One region of the Streptomyces sp. NPDC056361 genome, then DNA from elsewhere that is predicted to be linked to it. Evidence: riboswitches for the same ligand, from Rfam matches in the RefSeq annotation. Region 1 holds a riboswitch; each other region holds the start of a gene.
What was found. Region 1 has a riboswitch for cobalamin ahead of cobN (cobaltochelatase subunit CobN). Riboswitches for the same ligand answer to the same signal wherever they lie in the genome.
Positions count from the first base shown of each region.

Region 2: linked by a shared signal. The riboswitch ahead of ACFCY7_RS00740 (ABC transporter substrate-binding protein) and the one ahead of cobN (cobaltochelatase subunit CobN) in region 1 are both predicted to bind cobalamin.
Region 3: linked by a shared signal. The riboswitch ahead of ACFCY7_RS30015 (energy-coupling factor ABC transporter permease) and the one ahead of cobN (cobaltochelatase subunit CobN) in region 1 are both predicted to bind cobalamin.
Region 4: linked by a shared signal. The riboswitch ahead of ACFCY7_RS22185 (ribonucleoside-diphosphate reductase subunit alpha) and the one ahead of cobN (cobaltochelatase subunit CobN) in region 1 are both predicted to bind cobalamin.

Region 1 covers NZ_JBHJQI010000033.1:28,641-33,223, forward strand. The annotation lists gene cobN (cobaltochelatase subunit CobN) at 1-2,767, opposite strand, end outside; cobalamin riboswitch at 2,845-2,978, opposite strand; gene ACFCY7_RS13605 (cobalamin biosynthesis protein CobG) at 3,057-4,307, shown strand; gene ACFCY7_RS13610 (precorrin-8X methylmutase) at 4,322-4,583, shown strand, end outside.
Region 2 covers NZ_JBHJQI010000001.1:162,095-166,677, forward strand. The annotation lists gene ACFCY7_RS00730 (ABC transporter ATP-binding protein) at 1-250, opposite strand, end outside; gene ACFCY7_RS00735 (FecCD family ABC transporter permease) at 282-1,352, opposite strand; gene ACFCY7_RS00740 (ABC transporter substrate-binding protein) at 1,349-2,320, opposite strand; cobalamin riboswitch at 2,362-2,497, opposite strand; gene ACFCY7_RS00745 (HD domain-containing protein) at 2,490-3,128, opposite strand; gene ACFCY7_RS00750 (GlxA family transcriptional regulator) at 3,202-4,173, shown strand; gene ACFCY7_RS00755 (Mov34/MPN/PAD-1 family protein) at 4,164-4,583, opposite strand, start outside.
Region 3 covers NZ_JBHJQI010000119.1:3,771-8,353, reverse strand. The annotation lists gene cbiQ (cobalt ECF transporter T component CbiQ) at 1-160, opposite strand, end outside; gene ACFCY7_RS30020 (energy-coupling factor ABC transporter substrate-binding protein) at 167-634, opposite strand; gene ACFCY7_RS30015 (energy-coupling factor ABC transporter permease) at 643-1,341, opposite strand; cobalamin riboswitch at 1,370-1,577, opposite strand; gene ACFCY7_RS30010 (PTS-dependent dihydroxyacetone kinase phosphotransferase subunit DhaM) at 1,656-2,042, opposite strand; gene dhaL (dihydroxyacetone kinase subunit DhaL) at 2,204-2,824, opposite strand; gene dhaK (dihydroxyacetone kinase subunit DhaK) at 2,905-3,897, opposite strand; partial or broken gene ACFCY7_RS29995 (IS630 family transposase) at 4,247-4,482, shown strand; gene ACFCY7_RS29990 (multiprotein-bridging factor 1 family protein) at 4,523-4,583, opposite strand, start outside.
Region 4 covers NZ_JBHJQI010000067.1:24,273-28,855, reverse strand. The annotation lists gene ACFCY7_RS22185 (ribonucleoside-diphosphate reductase subunit alpha) at 1-2,378, opposite strand, end outside; cobalamin riboswitch at 2,511-2,671, opposite strand; gene ACFCY7_RS22180 (GNAT family N-acetyltransferase) at 2,689-3,189, opposite strand; gene mctP (monocarboxylate uptake permease MctP) at 3,264-4,583, opposite strand, start outside.

The DNA.
Region 1 (4,583 bases):
CGTGCGGGAACGCGTCCCGGAAGAAGCCGGAGATGCGCAGCGTGACGTCGACGCGGGGGCGGCCGAGTTCGGCGAGCGGGATCGGCTCCAGGCCGTTGACGCGGCGGGAGGCCTCGTCCCACAGCGGGCGGACGCCGAGGAGGGCGAGCGCCTCGGCGACGTCGTCGCCGGCGGTGCGCATCGCGCTCGTCCCCCACAGGGAGAGGCCCACCGAGGTCGGCCATTCGCCGTTGTCGGTGCGGTAGCGCTCCAGGAGGGAGTCGGCGAGGGCCTGGCCGGTCTCCCAGGCGAGCCGGGACGGCACGGCCTTCGGGTCGACCGAGTAGAAGTTCCGGCCGGTCGGCAGGACGTTGACCAGGCCGCGCAGCGGGGAGCCGGACGGGCCGGCCGGGACGAAGCCGCCGTTCAGGGCGTGCACGGCGTGCGTCAGCTCGTCGGTGGTGGCGGCGAGGCGCGGCACGACCTGCTCGCAGGCGAACCGCAGCACGGCGTGCACCTCGGGGCCGTACGCGGCGGCGACCGTGTCGATCGCGGCCACGGACCAGCCGGCGGCCTCCATGCCCTCGACGAGCGCGCGGGCCTTCTCCTCCGCCTCGTCGGCGGTGGTGCGGGTCGCGGCCGACTCGTCGAGGCCGAGGGCCTCGCGCAGGCCGGGCAGTGCCTGCGTGCCGCCCCAGATCTGGCGGGCGCGCAGGATGGAGAGGACCAGGTTGACGCGGGCCTCGCCCTCCGGGGCGCCGCCGAGGACGTGCAGGCCGTCGCGGATCTGGGCGTCCTTGACCTCGCACAGCCAGCCGTCGACGTGCAGCAGGAAGTCGTCGAAGCCGTCGTCCTCCGGGCGCTCCTGGAGGCCCAGGTCGTGGTCGAGCTTGGCGGCCTGGATCAGCGTCCAGATCTGGGCGCGGATCGCGGGCAGCTTCGCCGGGTCCATGGAGGAGATCTGCGCGTACTCGTCGAGGAGCTGCTCCAGGCGCGCGATGTCGCCGTACGAGTCGGCGCGGGCCATCGGCGGGACCAGGTGGTCGACGAGGGTGGCGTGGACGCGCCGCTTGGCCTGGGTGCCCTCGCCCGGGTCGTTGACGAGGAACGGGTAGACCAGCGGGATGTCGCCGAGCGCCGCGTCCGGGCCGCAGGCGGCGGACAGGCCGGCGTTCTTGCCGGGCAGCCACTCCAGGTTGCCGTGCTTGCCCAGGTGGACCATGGCGTCGGCGCCGAAGCCGCCGTCGTCGGCGCGGGCGGCGATCCAGCGGTAGGCGGCCAGGTAGTGGTGGGACGGCGGGAGGTCGGGGTCGTGGTAGATCGCGATCGGGTTCTCGCCGAAGCCGCGCGGCGGCTGGATGAGGATCAGCAGGTTCCCGCGCCGCAGGGCGGCGAGGACGATGTCGCCCTCCGGGTTGCGGGACCGGTCGAGGAACATCTCGCCGGGCGCCGGGCCCCAGTGCTCCTCGACCTGCTCGCGGAGCTCGGCGGGCAGCGTCGCGTACCAGCGCTTGTAGTCGGCGGCCGGGATGCGGACCGGGTTGCGGGCGAGCTGCTCCTCGGTGAGCCAGTCCTGGTCGTGGCCGCCGGCCTCGATGAGGGCGTAGATCAGCTCGTCGCCGTCGCCGGAGACCAGGCCGGGGAGGTCCTCCTCCGGCCCGAAGTCGTAGCCCTCCGCGATGAGGCGGCGGAGCAGCGCGACGGCGGAGGCGGGGGTGTCGAGGCCGACCGCGTTGCCGATGCGGGAGTGCTTGGTCGGGTACGCGGAGAGGACGAGCGCCAGCTTCTTCTCGGCGTTCGGGATGTGGCGGAGCCGGGCGTGCCGGACGGCGATCCCCGCGACGCGGGCCGCGCGCTCGGCGTCGGCGACGTACGCGGGCAGGCCGTCCTCGTCGATCTCCTTGAAGGAGAAGGGGACGGTGATGAGCCGGCCGTCGAACTCGGGCACGGCGACCTGGCTGGCGGCGTCCAGCGGCGAGAGGCCCTCGTCGTTCTCCTCCCACGCGGACCGCGAGCCGGTCAGGCACAGCGCCTGGAGGATCGGCACGTCGAGCGCGGCGAGCGCGCCCGCGTCCCAGGCCTCCTCGTCGCCGCCGGCCTGCGCCTCGGCCGGCTTGGTGCCGCCGGCGGCGAGGACGGTGGTGACGATGGCGTCGGCTCCGCTCAGGACGGAGATCAGCTCCGCCTCGGGGGCGCGCAGGGAGGCCACGTACAGGGGCAGCGCCCGGGCTCCGGCGTCCTCGATGGCGTCGCAGAGGGTGCCGACGAAGCCGGTGTTCCCGCTCATGTGGTGGGCGCGGTAGTAGAGCACGGCGACGGTCGGGCCGTCGGTGGGCTTCGGGGTGCGCTCCAGCGGGCCCCAGGTGGGGGCGGCGGCCGGGGCCTCGAAGCCGTGGCCGGTGAGCAGGACGGTGTCGGAGAGGAAGCGGGCCAGCTGCTCCAGGTTCTCCGGGCCGCCGTGCGCGAGGTAGGCGTGGGCCTCGGTGGCGACGCCGACGGGGACCGTGGAGGCCTCCATCAGCTGGGCGTCGGGGGCCTGTTCGCCGCTGAGGACGACGACCGGCTTTCCGGTCGCGCGGATGGCGTCGAGGCCCTCCTGCCAGGAGCGGAGGCCGCCGAGGAGGCGGACGACGACGAGCTCGGCGTCGTCGAGGAGGCCGGGCAGGTCGGCGAGGGGGAGGCGGGCGGGGTTGGCGAAGCGGTACTCGACCGGGCCGCCGGCGGAGCCGGCGTTCGCCGCACGGGCGCTGAGCAGGTCGGTGTCGGAGTGCGACAGCAGCAGAAGCATGGCGAGCTCAGGCCTTCCTCGGGGTTGTCCGCGCCCCGGGTGGTCGTGTGGTTTGGGGCCTCCCCTGCTCGAGCGAAGCCGAGAGCTTGGGGAAGGGAGTTCCTGACTCACCCGTGCCATCGCTGGTACGGGCTCACAGTGGCGGGACCGCGCCGGATTCTCACCGGGCTTCCTCCCCGGGGTCCTGGGACCCCATGCCGTGTGCATAGTAGATCGTGCCGTCGGCGGGGCGGGGCGTGCCGGGGAGTCGGCCGGATCACACCCGGTGGTCGGCCGGTGGCCCGTGGGTATGCTCGCCGCCATGCCGCCCACCCCACCCCCGGCTCCCGAACCGGGCGAACCTCGCATTCGGGACCGCGGAGACGCCTGCCCAGGGGCGTTGCGCCTGCACGCGGCCGACGACGGCCGCCTGGCCCGACTCCGCCTGCCCGCAGGCCGCCTGACGGCACGCCAGGTCGAGGTTCTGGCGCACGCCGCGGAGACCCTCGGCGACGGACGGATCAGCATCACCTCGCGCGGCAACGCGGAACTCCGCGGCCTCGCGGACGACTGCGGCGCGGCCCTCGCGGACCTGCTCGCCGACGCGGGCCTGCTCCCCTCCCCCACCCACGAACGCGTCCGCAACATCGTCGCCTCGCCGATCGGCGGACTCGACGGACTCGGCCGCCCCGACGTCCAGTTGTGGGCCCGCGAGCTCGACTCCCTGCTCTGCGCGGAGCCCTGGACGGCGGCGCTCTCGGGCCGCTTCCTCTTCGTCCTCGACGACGGGCGCGGCGACGTGGCGGGACTCGGCGGCGATGTGACCTTGGTCGCAGCGGAGCCGGGGACAGTCGTCATGTACGTCGGTGGACGGGCCTTCCGGATCGCCGGAACCGACGCGCCCCGGGCCGCCCTCGCCGCCGCCGGAGCCTTCCTCGACGCCGCCCGGGAGGCCGGGACCGGCGCCTGGCGGGTGAAGGAACTGCCGGCGGGCGCCGTCCCCGACCTGCCGGGCGCCCTCGACCGGGCCGGGATCGCGGCCGAGCCCGTACCGCCGGCGCGGTCGCTCCTCGTCCTCGGCGCGCCGCCCGCCCCCGGGCCGCTCGGCACCGGCGCCCTGTACGTCCTCGCGCCCCTCGGCCGCCTCACCGCCGCCCAGCTGCGCGCGCTGCTGCCCGCCGACGAGGTGCGGCTGACGCCGTGGCGCGGTGCCGTCGTGGTCGGGGCGGCGGCCGACCGGCTCGCCGACCTCGCCGCGCACGGGCTGATCACCCGCCCCCACGCCCCCGGGGCGGGCGTCACCGCCTGCACGGGCCGGCCCGGCTGCGCCAAGTCCCTCGCGGACGTCCGCGCCGACGCGGCCGCCGAGCGGCCCGGTCCCGCCGCGGCCGCCGGCCTCCCGGCCCACTACTCCGGGTGCGAGCGCCGCTGCGGTCACCCGCACGGCACCTGGATCGACGTCGTCGCCACCGCCGACGGCGCCTACCTGGTGGACGGCGCCCCCACCCCCCGTACCGCCCTGACCGAAGCTGTCACCACGGCCCGCACGACGACGAGATGAGCGAGAGCGACACGATGTTCGACTACGAGAAGGACGGGGCGGAGATCTACCGCCAGTCCTTTGCCACGATCCGCGCCGAGGCGGATCTGGCGGGCCTGCCCGCCGACGTCGCCCAGGTGGCGGTCCGGATGATCCACGCCTGCGGCATGACCGACCTCGTACGCGATATCGCCTACTCGCCGCAGGTCGTCTCCCGGGGCCGCGCGGCCCTCCGCGCCGGCGCCCCGATCCTCTGCGACGCGCAGATGGTCGCCAGCGGCGTCACCCGCAAGCGGC
Region 2 (4,583 bases), on a different contig from region 1:
CTCCGCCGTCCTGCGGGACGGTGGCGACGCGGCGGGCGCGGGCCTTGGGGCCGAGGGCGCGGAGGTCGTCGCCGTCGAGCGTGGCGCGGCCCGAGGTGGGTGCGAGGGTGCCGTAGACGCAGCGCAGGAGGGTGGTCTTGCCGCTGCCGTTGGGGCCGATGAGGCCGACGGTCTCGCCGGGGCCGACGGTGAGGTCGACGGAGCGGAGGCGGTCCTCGTACGAGAGTCCGCGCAGGCGGAGCTCGGTCACGGGCGGGGTCCTTCCGGGCGGTGCGGCGCGGTCACAGGGGTGTTCCTTCCGGGCGGCGGCGCATCAGCCAGAGGAAGAAGGGGCCGCCGGTGAGGGCAGTGAGGACGCCGACGGGGATGTCCTGGGGTGCGGCGACGGTCCGGGCGGCGAGGTCGGCGAGGACGAGGGCGAGCGCGCCGCCGAGCGCGGCGACCGGCAGGAGGCGGCGGTGCGGGGCGCCGACGGCGAGGCGGGCGGCGTGCGGGGCCATCAGGCCGACGAAGCCGACGGCTCCGCTGGCGGCGACCATGACGGCGGTGACGAGGGAGGCGAGGACGAAGACGGCGGCGCGGAACCGGGCGGTGTCGAGGCCGAGGACGGTGGCTCCCTCCTCGCCGGTGAGGAGCAGGTCGAGGGGGCGGGCGAGGGTGAGGAGGACGCCGACGCCGAGGGCGAGGACGGCGGCGGGCAGGGCGAGGGTGTCCCAGCGGGCGCTGCCGAGGCCGCCGAGGGACCAGTGGAGCGCCTCCTGGAACTGCTCGGGGCGCCCGGCGACGACGAGGAGCAGGGTGGCGAGGGCGGACAGGACGTAGGAGACGGCGACCCCGGCGAGGACGAGCCGGGCGCCGGTCATGGTGCCGCCGCGGCGCGCGAGCCCGTAGACGAGGACGAGTGCGAGGAGGGCGCCGGCGAAGGCTCCGGCGGGGAGGGCGAGGGTGGTGGTGACCCCTCCCCCGATGCCGAGGACCAGGACGAGGACGGCGCCGGCGGAGGCTCCGGAGGAGATCCCGAGGAGGAAGGGGTCGGCGAGCCGGTTGCGGACGAGGGCCTGGAGGACGGCGCCGACGACGGCGAGTCCGGCGCCGACGACGATGCCGAGGAGGACGCGGGGCAGCCGTACGTCGAGCACGATCGTCCGGTACGGCGAGGGGCCCGCCCGTCCGGTCAGGGCGTCGAGGACCTGGCCGGGCGGGATGCGGACGGAGCCGAGCGCGAGGGAGGCGAGCGCGGCGGCGGCCAGTGCGAGGACGAGTCCGGCGACGACGAGGGCGTACCGTGCGGGGCCCGTGCCCGGGGCCGCCGTGCGGGCGGGGGTCCGGGCCGGGCGGAGTGCGGTGCTCACCGGGCGGGGTGGAGCTGGGCGGCCAGCTTGTCGACGGCGCCGGGGACGCGGACGCCGAGGACGGTGTCGGAGAGGGGCAGCACGGCGAACCGGTGGTTCCTGATGGCGGGGACGTCCTTGAGTGCGGGGTCGTCGAGGAGCCGCTTCTTCTTCTGTTCGACGGTGGTGGAGCCGTAGTCGTAGATCACGATGACGTCCGGGCGGCGGTCGACGACCTGTTCCCAGGTGGCGTCGCCGAAGGCCTTGTCGAGGTCGGCGAAGACGTTCCGGCCGCCGGCGCGGGTGATGAGCTCGTTGCCGATGCCCTTGCCGCCGGCGGTGAAGGCGGTCTTGTCGCCGCTGTCGTAGACGAAGACGGAGACGGGCCGGGTGCCGTCGAGCCGCTTCTCCGTGGCGGCGACGGTGGCGCGGGCCTGCCGGATCCACGTCTCGGCGCGGTCGGCGACGCCGAACGTCCGGCCGGTCTCGCGGACTTCGCGGTAGAGGTCCTCGACGGAGGGCGAACCGGTGGGGCAGTACTCGGTGTTGAGGCGGGTCGCGATGCCGGAGCGCGCCAGGTCGTCGCGGCTCCGGCCGTCCTCGGCGGAGAAGGCGGAGGAGTAGCCGCCGTACACGAAGTCGGGGTTCGCGGCGAGGAGGGCCTCCTTGGAGGGGTACTCCTTCGCGAGGACGGGCACGGTGCCGTACGCCTTCTCGTACGCGGGGAGGATCGCGTCGTCGAGGTAGGCGGTGCCGACGAGCGACTTCTCCAGGCCGAGCGCGAGCATGATCTCGGTGACGTGCTGGTTCATGGTGACCGCGCGCCGGGGCGGGGCCTGGTAGGTGTGCTGCACACCGCAGTTGGTGACGGTGTACGGGAATCCCGCGGCGGGTTTCGCGGGCGGCGCGGCGGCCTCGGGGGCGGCCGAGCAGGCGGCGAGCAGCGGGATCAGGACGACTGCGGACAGCAGCGGGCGACGCCAGGGCACGGCGGAACGGGCCTCCTCCGGGGATTTCCACGTCCCCGATCGGTGGTGAGAAGGCGGCAGGTCAGTTCCTGGCTTCCGCCCCCCCTGGGGAGGCGGTCACAGTGGCGGGACCGTGCCGGATTCGCACCGGCTTCCTGGGTCCTGCCGCCCTTTGGTCCCGGCCAGTGTCTCACTCGGGCCAGGGCGAGTCGCGGATGGTGGTCACGAAGTCGCCGGGGACGAAGCCGGGCACGTGGTGGCGCAGGACGTCGGCCTTGACGTTGCCGAAGGTGGTGTCCGGCTTGGGGGCGATGCCGTCGGCGAAGGCCTCCAGGATGCGGCGCTTGAAGTCGGGGCGGGGGTGGGCGGCGACGATCGCGGCCCGGTCGCCGGGGTCGACGGCGGCGGGGTCGTCGTAGCCGATGCCGAGGACGTCGTACTCGACGCCGGCGGTGACGAGCGCGACCTCGGGCTCCATGAACTCGGGCACGCCGGGGGTCGTGTGCAGGGCGATCGCGGTCCAGACCCGGCGCACGGCGTCCTCGTCGGCGCCTTGGGCGCGGAGGAACGCGGCGGCCTCCTCGGCGCCGTCGACCTCGAAGCGGCGTCCGCTCCCCCGGTGCTTCTCCCCGAGGCCGAGGTCGTGGAACATCGCGCCGACGTAGAGCAGTTCGGCGTCGAAGGCGAGGCCGCGGGCGCGGCCCTGGAGGGCGCCGAAGAGGTAGACGCGGCGGGAGTGGTCGTAGATCAGGTCGCTCGTGGTGTCGCGGACGAGTTCGGTGGCGGCGGTGGCGAGCCTGCTGTCGGGGATCAGCGCGAGTGCGTTCATGGGGACCAGCCTCGTCGCCGGGCCCGTACCCCTGCCATGTCCCTGCGGACAGGCATCCCACAGAATCGGACACGTGACGGTGCACACGGTGGTGGTGGCGGCTTTCGACGGTGTCCGGCTCCTGGACGTCTCGGCTCCCCTGGAGGTGTTCTCCACGGCGGGGTCCGGAGACCCGGCGGGGTCCGGGTACGAGGTCCTGGTGTGCACGCCCGACGGTCGGGACGTGCGGACGTCGTGCGGGCTGCGGATCGGGGCCGATCTGGCGGTGGCGGCGGTGGCGGGCGCGGACACGCTGGTCGTGCCGGGGGCGGTGGACGTGGAGCTGTGCGTGGCGGCGGCGCCGGCCGTGGCGGGGCTCGCGGCGCGCTCGGGGCGGGTGGCGTCGGTGTGCACGGGGGCGTTCGCGCTGGGTGCGGCGGGGCTGCTGGCCGGGCGGCGGGCGACGACGCACTGGGAGCACGCGGCGGAGCTGGCCCGCCGGTTCCCGGAGGCGGTGGTGGATGCGGACGCGATCCACGTGCGGGACGGGGAGGTGTGGAGTTCGGCGGGGGTGACGGCCGGGATCGACCTGTGCCTGGCGCTCGTGGAGGAGGACCGGGGGCCGGCGGTGGCCCGTGCGGTGGCCAGGGACCTGGTGGTCTTCCTGCAGCGGCCGGGCGGGCAGTCGCAGTTCTCGGCGGCCTCGCGGACTCCTCCGACGGCGCATCCGGTGGTCCGGCCGCTGCTGGACGCGGTGGTGGCCGATCCGGCGGCGGACCACAGCGCTCCGGTGCTCGCGCGGCGGGCGGGGGTGAGCGCCCGGCATCTGACCCGGTTGTTCCGGGAGCAGATCGGGGCGACGCCGGCGGGGTACGTGGAGCGGGTGCGGGTGGAGGCGGCCCGGATGCTCCTGGAGGGCGGGGCGAGCGTGACGGGGGCGGCGGCGCGGAGCGGTCTGGGGAGCGACGAGACGCTGCGGAGGGCGTTCGCCCGGCATTTCGGGGTGACGCCCTCCGCCTATCTGGCGCGGTTCCGCACGACGGCGGCGGACGCGTCCTACGCGTAGGCCTCGACGATCTCGACGTCCTCCTCGGTCACGACGCCGTCGACGATGTTGAAGGAGCGGAACTGGAAGGGGCCGGCGTCGTCGGTGTCGGCGGTGGACACGAGGACGTAGTGGGCCTGCGGCTCGTTGGCGTACGTGATGTCCGTGCGGGACGGGTAGGCCTCGGTGGCGGTGTGCGAGTGGTAGACGATGACGGGCTCCTCGTCCCGGTCGTCCATCTCGCGGTAGAGCTTGAGGAGGTCCGCGGAGTCGAACTCGTAGAAGGTGGGCGAGCGGGCGGCGTTCAGCATCGGGATGAACCGCTCGGGGCGGCCGCTGCCGGCCGGGCCGGCGACCACGCCGCAGGCCTCGTCGGGGTGGTCCGCGCGGGAGTGTTCCACGATCTGGTCGTACAGGGCCCGGGTGATGGT
Region 3 (4,583 bases), on a different contig from region 1:
CGAGGAGCACCCCGAGCGTCACCGCGGCCACCAGCACCGCGCCCGGCCACGGCGGCAGAGCCACCGCGCACAGCGTCAGACCGAAACCGAGCAGCGCCTTCTCGGCAGGATGGCGGGAGCGCCAGCGACTGCTGTGCGCCGCCGCGTCGATGGGCAGCATCGGCGACTACGCGTCCCGCCCGTCGACGGGCCGGGCAGCGGCCCCCGTGCCGCCCTCGTCCGCCGCCGCTCCGTCCGCCGCCGCTCCGTCCGCTGCCGCTCCGTCCGCTGCCGCTCCGTCCGCTGCGGCTCCGTGCGCCACCGCTCCTTCCGCCTCGGCCATGGCCGCCGCGGCCCGCGCCTCCCCCTGCCGGCGGCCGCGCCGCAGGCCGAAGTAGTACGCCAGGACACCGGCGCCCAGGGCCGCCTGGAGCGCGAAGAGCGCCGACTCGATCTCGCCGGACGGCGGCTCGTACAGGGGGCTGAACCAGGGCTTGTAGTCGGGATCGAGTTCGGTGATGGCCGTCTCGGCCTCCCCGTCGGACCCGCTGAACGGCTGCTCCTTGTGGTCGCCGAGACCCAGCGCGAGCGGCAGCACCGCGAGCGCGACGACGACGAGCAGCAGCAGTCCGTTGATCCTCGCGTTACGGCTGATCTTGACGCTCATCGCGCGGCCGCCTCCTTGTCGAGCGCGGTCCGCGGCCGGGGGAGGACACCCAGCCGGGTCAGCTCGCCCTTGCTCGACTGGCTGAGCAGCCGCATCACGAGCACCGTGAGCAGGCCCTCGCTCACCGCCAGCGGAATCTGCGTCACCGCGAAGATCCCGCCGAACTTGGCCAGCGCGCCCGGCACTCCCGTACCGGCGTCCGGGAACGCGAGCGCCAGCTGCACGCTCGTGACGCAGTACGTGGACAGGTCGGCGACGAACGCGCCGAAGAACACGGCGACCATCAGCGGCGTACCGAACCGGCGCAGCAGCCGGTACGTCCCGTACCCCGCCCACGGCCCGACGACCGCCATCGAGAAGGCGTTGGCGCCGAGCGTGGTCAGGCCGCCGTGGGCGAGCAGCAGCGCCTGGAACAGCAGGGTGATCGTGCCGAGGACCGCCATGATCGGCGGCCGGAACAGGATCGCCCCCAGACCCGTACCGGTCGGATGGGAACAACTCCCCGTCACCGAGGGCAGTTTGAGCGCGGACAGGACGAACGTGAAGGCGCCGGAGGCGCCGAGCAGCAGCGTGGACTCGGGGTTGGACCGCACCTCGCGGGTCAGCGCGCGGACCCCGTGGACGACGAACGGGGCGGCCGCGACGCCCCAGGCGGCGGCGTGAGCGGGGGGCAGATACCCCTCGGCTATATGCATGGTCGGGAGACCCTCTCCAGCACCTCGTGGATGGACAACGCACCCTGGCCGGTCTCCTGGCTGACGGTCATGCCGTCCGACTCCGCCTTCCCACACCGCGACGGTCTCCCGCCGCGGTCCAGTGGCTTCCCCGAGGGTGTTCCCCGCGGGGGTGGAGCCGGACCTCCCGATCACAGTGGCGAGGGCCGCACCGGTACTTCACCGGTTTCCCGTACACCAAGGCCCTGCGACATTAGTGGGTTGACCTGCTGCATCACAACACGGCCGCCACCCGCCGCGCCCCCTCCGTCACTCCGCGCACTCGCCGCGCGGGCTCACTCCTTGCGGTACGCGTACGCCTCCGAGGCCGCCGCCACCACCGCGTCGAGGTCCCCACCCGCGCTCGCCGTCACCAGCGCCGCGACCGCGCCCTCGACGAACGGAGCGTCCACCAACCGCGCACCCGCGGGCAGTTCGTCCCCCTCGGCGAGCAGCGCCTTCACCGTGAGCACCGCACTCCCCAGATCGACCAGGAGCGCCACCCCCGCCCCCCGGTCCACCGCCTTCGCCGCCTCGGCGATCAACTCCGAACTCGTCCCCAACCCCCCGTCCGGCGTTCCCCCCGCCGCCGCCACCGGCGCGAGCCCCCCGCCCCCCGCAAGCCCCCGCGCCAGCTCCGCCACGGCCACCGCGACCGCCGCACTGTGCGACACGAGCACGATGCCGACGGACGCGGAGGCGCCGGGCGTCGAGCCGGTGGACGTCGAGGCGTCGGACGCGGAGGCACCGGACGCCGAGCCGCCGGACGCGGACGCGCCGGGTGCCGAGCCGGTGGATGCCGAAGCGCCGGGCGTCGAACCGTCGAAACCGCCGGTCGCCGTGCTCACGACGCCCCCTCGGTGCGCGCGGTCGCGGCCAGCGTCGAGAACAGCAGCGCCGACGACGTCGCCCCCGGATCCTGGTGCCCGACCGACCGTTCGCCGAGATAGCTCGCCCGGCCCTTGCGCGCCCGCAGGGGTACGGTCCCGAGGGCACCTTCCTCGGCGGCCGCGGAGGCCGCGCCGAACGAGGTCCGCAGGCCTTCCACGGCCGGCACCAGTGCGTCCAGCATCGTCTTGTCGCCCACCTGAGCCCCGCCGAGCTGGGACACGGCGGCGACGCCCGCACCCAGCGCCTCGGCGAGCTGCGTCCGGTCGAACCGCTCGTCCTCGCCGAGGGTCTTGCCGGTGCGGCGCAGCAGCGTTCCGTAGAGGGGCCCCGACGCGCCGCCGACCGTGGAGATCAGCTGCCGTCCGGCGGTGGTGAGCACGGCGCCGGGTGTCGTCGGCGGTTCCTTGGCCAGCGTCTCGGCCACGGCGGCGAATCCCCGCTTGAGGTTGGCGCCGTGGTCGGCGTCGCCGATCGCCGAGTCAAGCTCGGTCAGCCGGTCCGCCTCGCGCTCCACGGCCTCGGCGACCGCGGCCAGCCAGCGCACCAGGAACTCCGCACCGAACGTCTCCGTCATGCCCTCTCCCACTCCCACTACCTCGCCCACTGCCTCTCCCTCGCCCGTTCCCGTGTCCGCCGGTGTCCCCACGGCCCGGCTCACCGGCCCCAGCGCAGGGCGGGCGTCTGCACGGGCGCGTCCCACAGCCGCAGCAGTTCGTCGTCCACCTCGCACAGCGACACCGAGCAGCCCGCCATGTCGAGCGAGGTCACGTAGTTCCCGACCAGCGTCCGCGCCACCGGCACGCCCCGCTCGGCGAGCACCCGCTGCACCTCCGCGTTGAAGCCGTACAGCTCCAGAAGCGGCGTCCCGCCCATGCCGTTGACCAGCACGAGCACCGGACCGGTGGGACCCAGGTCCTCGACGACGGCGTCCACGGCGAAGTCGGCGATCTCCCGCGACGTCATCATGGCCCGGCGCTCCCGGCCCGGCTCACCGTGGATGCCGACGCCCAACTCCAGCTCCCCGTCCGGCAGGTCGAAGGTGGGACTGCCCTTCGCGGGCGTGCTGCACGCGCTCAGCGCCACGCCGAAGGACCGCGACCGCTCGTTCACCCGGCGGGCGATCGACTCCACCCGCTCCAGCGGCGCGCCCTCCTCGGCCGCCGCCCCCGCGATCTTCTCCACGAACAGGGTGCCACCGGTCCCGCGCCGCCCCGCCGTGTACAGACTGTCCGTCACCGCCACGTCGTCGTCGACCAGCACCTTCGCGACCTGGATGCCCTCGTCCTCCGCGAGCTCCGCCGCCATCTCGAAGTTCAGCACGTCCCCGGTGTAGTTCTTGACGACGAACAACACCCCGGCCCCGCTGTCCACCGCCGCCGCGGCCCGCACCATCTGATCGGGCACCGGCGACGTGAACACCTCCCCGGGACACGCCGCCGCCAGCATCCCCGGTCCCACGAACCCCCCGTGCAACGGCTCGTGCCCCGACCCGCCCCCGGACACCAACGCCACCTTCCCCGCCACCGGCGCGTCCCGCCGCACCACGACCCGCCGCTCCACGTCCACGGTCAGCTCGGGATGCGCCGCCGCCATCCCCCGCAGCGCATCGGCGACGACGGTCTCCGGAACGTTGATCAGCATCCTCACGGGTATCTCCTCATGAATCCAGCAGGCAAGCCGATGGGTAGGGTTTTTGCAGGTCAGGGTAGGTGAGAAGAGTTGTGGATCTTGGCGGTTCTCGGCCTGGAATGGCCCTTCTATGTGGTGCTGGTGCTGAGCTCATGCCGACTTTTCTGACGATAGATCAGTTCAGGTTCGTGTCGATGGGCTTTGCACGTGCGCAGCATGGCGAAATTATCGACGCCCGACCGCGTACCCGCACAGGTGTGGAAGTGGTCAGGAGTGTCGGCGTCCGGTGACACGGTGGGCTGGAGGAAGCATCCGTCGACAGCGGAGGCGCCCTGGGCGGGATGACTCCCGCCCGGGCGGAGGCGGCAGAGTCGGCGACTGGGTCGAGGTGAACACGTCGAGTTCGCCTACACGCCCACCGACAGCTCCTGGCTGAACCGCATCAAGGCCCAGTTCACCGCCCTGCGCTACTTCAGCCTGGACACCACCGACCACCCCACCCACAAGGCTCAGGGCGGCACGATCCGCCGCTACATCCGGCGAAACGGGCACGCCGCCGACAAGCGCCTCCCCACCGTGATCAACAGAGCCGGCGTCGCTTGACGCAGCGCCAACGCCACATCGTGATGCCGCCACCTGTCAGTTACTGCGTACTGCCGTCGTCGAGTCCCGCGATGACTCTGATGTCTGCTTCGGACATGCCC
Region 4 (4,583 bases), on a different contig from region 1:
TACTGGCAGGCCTCGCAGGACTCGGGGTTTTCCAGGGAGCAGGCGAGGGCGTCCGCGTCGGAGACCGCCTGCTGGACGGGGATGGGGGCGGTGGCCGTCGTCGACGCCTGGGCGGCGCGGGCGATCCGGGTCGCCGGGCGGGAGCGCAGGTAGTACGTCGTCTTCAGCCCCTGCTTCCAGGCGTACGCGTACATCGACGACAGCTTGCCGATCGTCGGCGTCTCCATGAACAGGTTCAGCGACTGCGACTGGTCCAGGAACGGCGTGCGGGCCGCCGCCATGTCGATCAGGCCGCGCTGCGGGATCTCCCAGGCCGTGCGGTACAGCTCGCGGACCTCGGCCGGGATCCAGCCGAAGCCGGCGACCGAACCGCTGGCGTCGCGGAGCGCGTCCCGGGTCTGCGCGTCCCACACGCCGAGCTTCTTCAGCTCGTCGACGAGGTACGAGTTGACCTGGAGGAACTCGCCCGACAGCGTCTCGCGCTTGAAGAGGTTCGAGACCTGCGGCTCGATGCACTCGTACACGCCGGCGATCGAGGCGATCGTCGCGGTCGGCGCGATGGCCAGGAGCAGGCTGTTGCGCATGCCGACGGCGGCGATCCGCTCGCGCAGCGCGGCCCAGCGCTCCGGCCAGTTGAGCTCCACGTCGTAGTGGTCCGGGTGCAGCACGCCGCGGGCGGTGCGGGTCTGCTCCCAGGCCGGGAGCGGGCCGCTGCGCTCGGCGAGGTCGGCGGAGGCCTCGTACGCGGCGAGCATGATCCGCTCGGCGATACGGGTGGACAGCGCGCGCGCCTCGGCGGAGTCGAACGGCAGCCGCAGCTGGAAGAAGACGTCCTGGAGGCCCATCGCGCCCAGGCCGACCGGCCGCCAGCGGGCGTTGGAACGCCCGGCCTGCTCGGTCGGGTAGAAGTTGATGTCGACGACCCGGTCGAGGAAGGTGACGGCCGTGCGGACGGTCTCGTCGAGGCGCTCCCAGTCGATGTCGCCGCCGGTGACGAACGCGCCCAGGTTCACCGAACCGAGGTTGCAGACGGCGGTCTCGCCGTCGTTCGTGACCTCGATGATCTCGGTGCAGAGGTTCGAGGAGTGGACGACGGTGCCGGGCTCGGCGGTCTGGTTCGCGGTCCGGTTGGACGCGTCCTTGAAGGTCATCCAGCCGTTGCCGGTCTGGGCCAGGGTCCGCATCATCCGGCCGTACAGGTCGCGGGCCGGCATCGTCTTGCGGGCCAGGCCCTTCGCCTCGGCGGCGCGGTAGGCGGCGTCGAACTCGTCGCCGTACAGGTCGACGAGCTCGGGCACGTCCGACGGCGAGAAGAGGGACCAGTCGGCGTCCGCGTTGACGCGGCGCATGAACTCGTCCGGGATCCAGTGCGCCAGGTTCAGGTTGTGCGTACGGCGCTGGTCCTCGCCCGTGTTGTCGCGGAGCTCCAGGAACTCCTCGATGTCCGCGTGCCAGGTCTCCAGGTAGACGGCGGCGGCGCCCTTGCGGCGGCCGCCCTGGTTCACCGCGGCGACGGAGGCGTCGAGGGTCTTCAGGAACGGAACGATGCCGTTGGAGTGGCCGTTGGTGCCGCGGATCAGCGAACCGCGGGCGCGGATGCGGGAGTAGGAGAGCCCGATGCCGCCGGCGTGCTTCGACAGGCGCGCGACCTGGTGGTAGCGGCCGTAGATGGAGTCCAGCTCGTCCTGCGGGGAGTCCAGGAGGTAGCAGGAGGACATCTGCGGGTGGCGGGTACCGGAGTTGAAGAGCGTGGGGGAGGACGGCAGGTAGTCCAGGCGGCTCATCAGCCCGTACAGCGCGGCGACCTCGTCGAGCGCGCGGACGCTGTCGTCCTCGGCCAGGCCGCAGGCGACGCGCAGCATGAAGTGCTGCGGGGTCTCGATCACCTTGCGGGTGATCGGGTGGCGCAGCAGGTAGCGCGAGTAGAGGGTGCGCAGGCCGAAGTAGCCGAAGCGGTCGTCGGCGTCCCGGTCGATCAGGGTGTCGAGCCGGTCCGCGTGCAGCGCGACGAAGGCGGCGGTGCGGTCGGCGATCAGGCCCTCGCGGTGACCGACGGAGACGGAGGCGGAGAAGGAGACCGCGCCCTGGTCGGCCGCCTCGTCGGCGATGGTGATCGTCAGGAGCCGGGCGGCGAGCCGGGAGTACGCCGGGTCCTCGGCGATCAGGCCCGCGGCCGCCTCGGTGGCCAGCTCGCGCAGTTCCGCCTCGTCCGACGCGGCGCTGCGGCCGCGCAGGGCGGCGGCGGCGATCTTGCCGGGGTCGGTGTCGGGGAGATCGGCGGTGAGGTCGGTCAGGGTCCGCAGCAGCACGGTCCCGGGGCCGTCGCTCTCGACCGCGGAAGCCTCGGCCGAAGCCGGATCGGCGGGCGCGATGGTCACGTGGGGGCTCTCCCTCGCTCGGCTCGGGGCCGCGACGGGGGAAGGCGGGCAGGAGGGCGTCCGTCACGCCGGACGCGCCGTGTCCACCGGCCCACTCCGCGAGGCCCGGAAGTCAGTGGCACCCGGAACGGAAGGACCGGGCGCGCTGGCGGCAGGTCTTCGGACTCACTCCGTACGAAACCGCACGAAGCACACCGTTGCGGGACAGTTCCGGATTCGCGCCGGATTCCCCTGCGTCGACAGCGAGGATGAGCATACATGTGGGGGGCGCCGCTGACGGCACCCCCCACATGTTGTGTCGGTCGTGGGGCTACAGCTCCAGCGCGTACGTCCGCAGCGCGTGGCCGGGGATCGGCTCCCAGTCCCGATCGGGGGTGCGGACGAAGCCGAGCCGCTCGTAGATCCGGTGCGCCGCGGCCATCTTCGCGTCCGTGGAGAGCACCAGCCGCGCGCACCCGGGGAGGGCCCGCGCCCGGTCCGCGCAGGCGCGTACGAGCGCCTCTCCGACGCCCCTGCCGCGGGCCGCGGGCGCGACCACCAGCATCCGGAACTCGGCCTCGCCGGCGACCGCGATGTCCGCCCAGGTGGTGCCGCCGGCGGCGAAGGTCACCCCGCCGATGATGCCGCCCTCCGGGTCGGCGGCGACGAGCACCTCGCTCTCGCGGGCCCGCCGGGCCGTGTCGCGGAGCACGGCCAGATAGAAGTCGTCCTCGCCGTGGAGCAGCAGCCCGTCGTTCAGATAGGTCAGTCCGGTGAGCTCGCCGAGCTCCTCGTATTCCTCGGGCCGTACCGCCCTGATCACGATGTCCATGAGGGAAGTCTGCCTCCACCGCGCGCGAAAGGGGCCCGGGATTTCCCGGGCCCCTCACTGTGCGCTTCCGCGGGTCAGTGCACCGAGGCGCCGACCTTCGCGCGGTCCGACGAGCCGGCCGTGGCGTCGCCGGCGTCCGCCGTGTAGTCCTCGGGCGAGGTCTCGTCGACGCCCTCGGGGGCCTTGACGGCCTTGAGGACGAAGGTCAGGACGACCGTGACGACGAGGTTGAGGACGAAGGCGGTGAGACCGATGTAGCCGATCTCGCCGATGCCGGGGATCTCGGCGGACGAGCCGCCGAAGTGCTTCTGGGTCGGGCTGGCGACGCCGTACGCGGCGAACGTGCCGTAGACCATGCCGACGGCCCAGCCGGCGAGCAGCGCCCAGCGGTGGAACCAGCGGGTGAACAGACCGCCGACGAGGGCCGGGAAGGTCTGCAGGATCCAGATGCCGCCGAGCAGCTGGAAGTTGATCGCGACCGTCTTGTCCATGGTGAGGACGAAGACCAGCGCGCCGACCTTCACCAGGAGCGAGACCAGCTTGGAGACCTTGGTCTCCTGCGCCGGGGTCGCGTCCGGTTTGATGAAGTCCTTGTAGATGTTCCTGGTGAACAGGTTGGCCGCGGCGATCGACATGATCGCGGCCGGGACGAGCGCGCCGATGCCGATCGCGGCGAAGGCCACGCCCGCGAACCAGTCCGGGAACATGGTCTCGAAGAGCTGCGGGATGGCGAGCTGGCCGTTCTTGACCTTGATCCCGGCGGCGATGGCCATGAAGCCGAGCAGCGCGAGCAGGCCCAGCATCAGGGAGTACAGCGGCAGGATCGTGGTGTTGCGGCGGATGACCTCGCGGCTCCGGGACGACAGCGTCGCCGTGATGGAGTGCGGGTACATGAAGAGCGCGAGCGCCGAGCCGAGCGCGAGCGTCGCGTACGTCCACTGGCCGGCCTCGCCGGGGACGAGCGCGCCGCGCGGCTTGCCGGTCGCCGGGTTGGTCTGCGCGTAGGCCTCGCCGGCCTTGGCGAAGATCTCGTCGAAGCCGCCCAGCTTGATCGGGATGTAGATGATGGCCACCGCGATCACGATGTAGATCAGGGTGTCCTTGACGAAGGCGATGAGCGCCGGGGCGCGCAGGCCGGAGGAGTACGTGTACGCCGCGAGGACGCCGAACGCGAGCAGCAGCGGCAGGTCCTTGACGAACCAGTGGGTGTTCTCGCCGCCGCCGACGCCCATCACGTCCAGGACGGCCTGGATGCCGACGAGCTGGAGCGCGATGTACGGCATGGTGGCGAGGATGCCGGTGACCGCGACCGCCAGCGACAGGCCCTTGGAGCCGAAGCGGCCCCGGACGAAGTCGGACGTGGTCACGTACCCGTGCTTGTGCGAGACCGACCA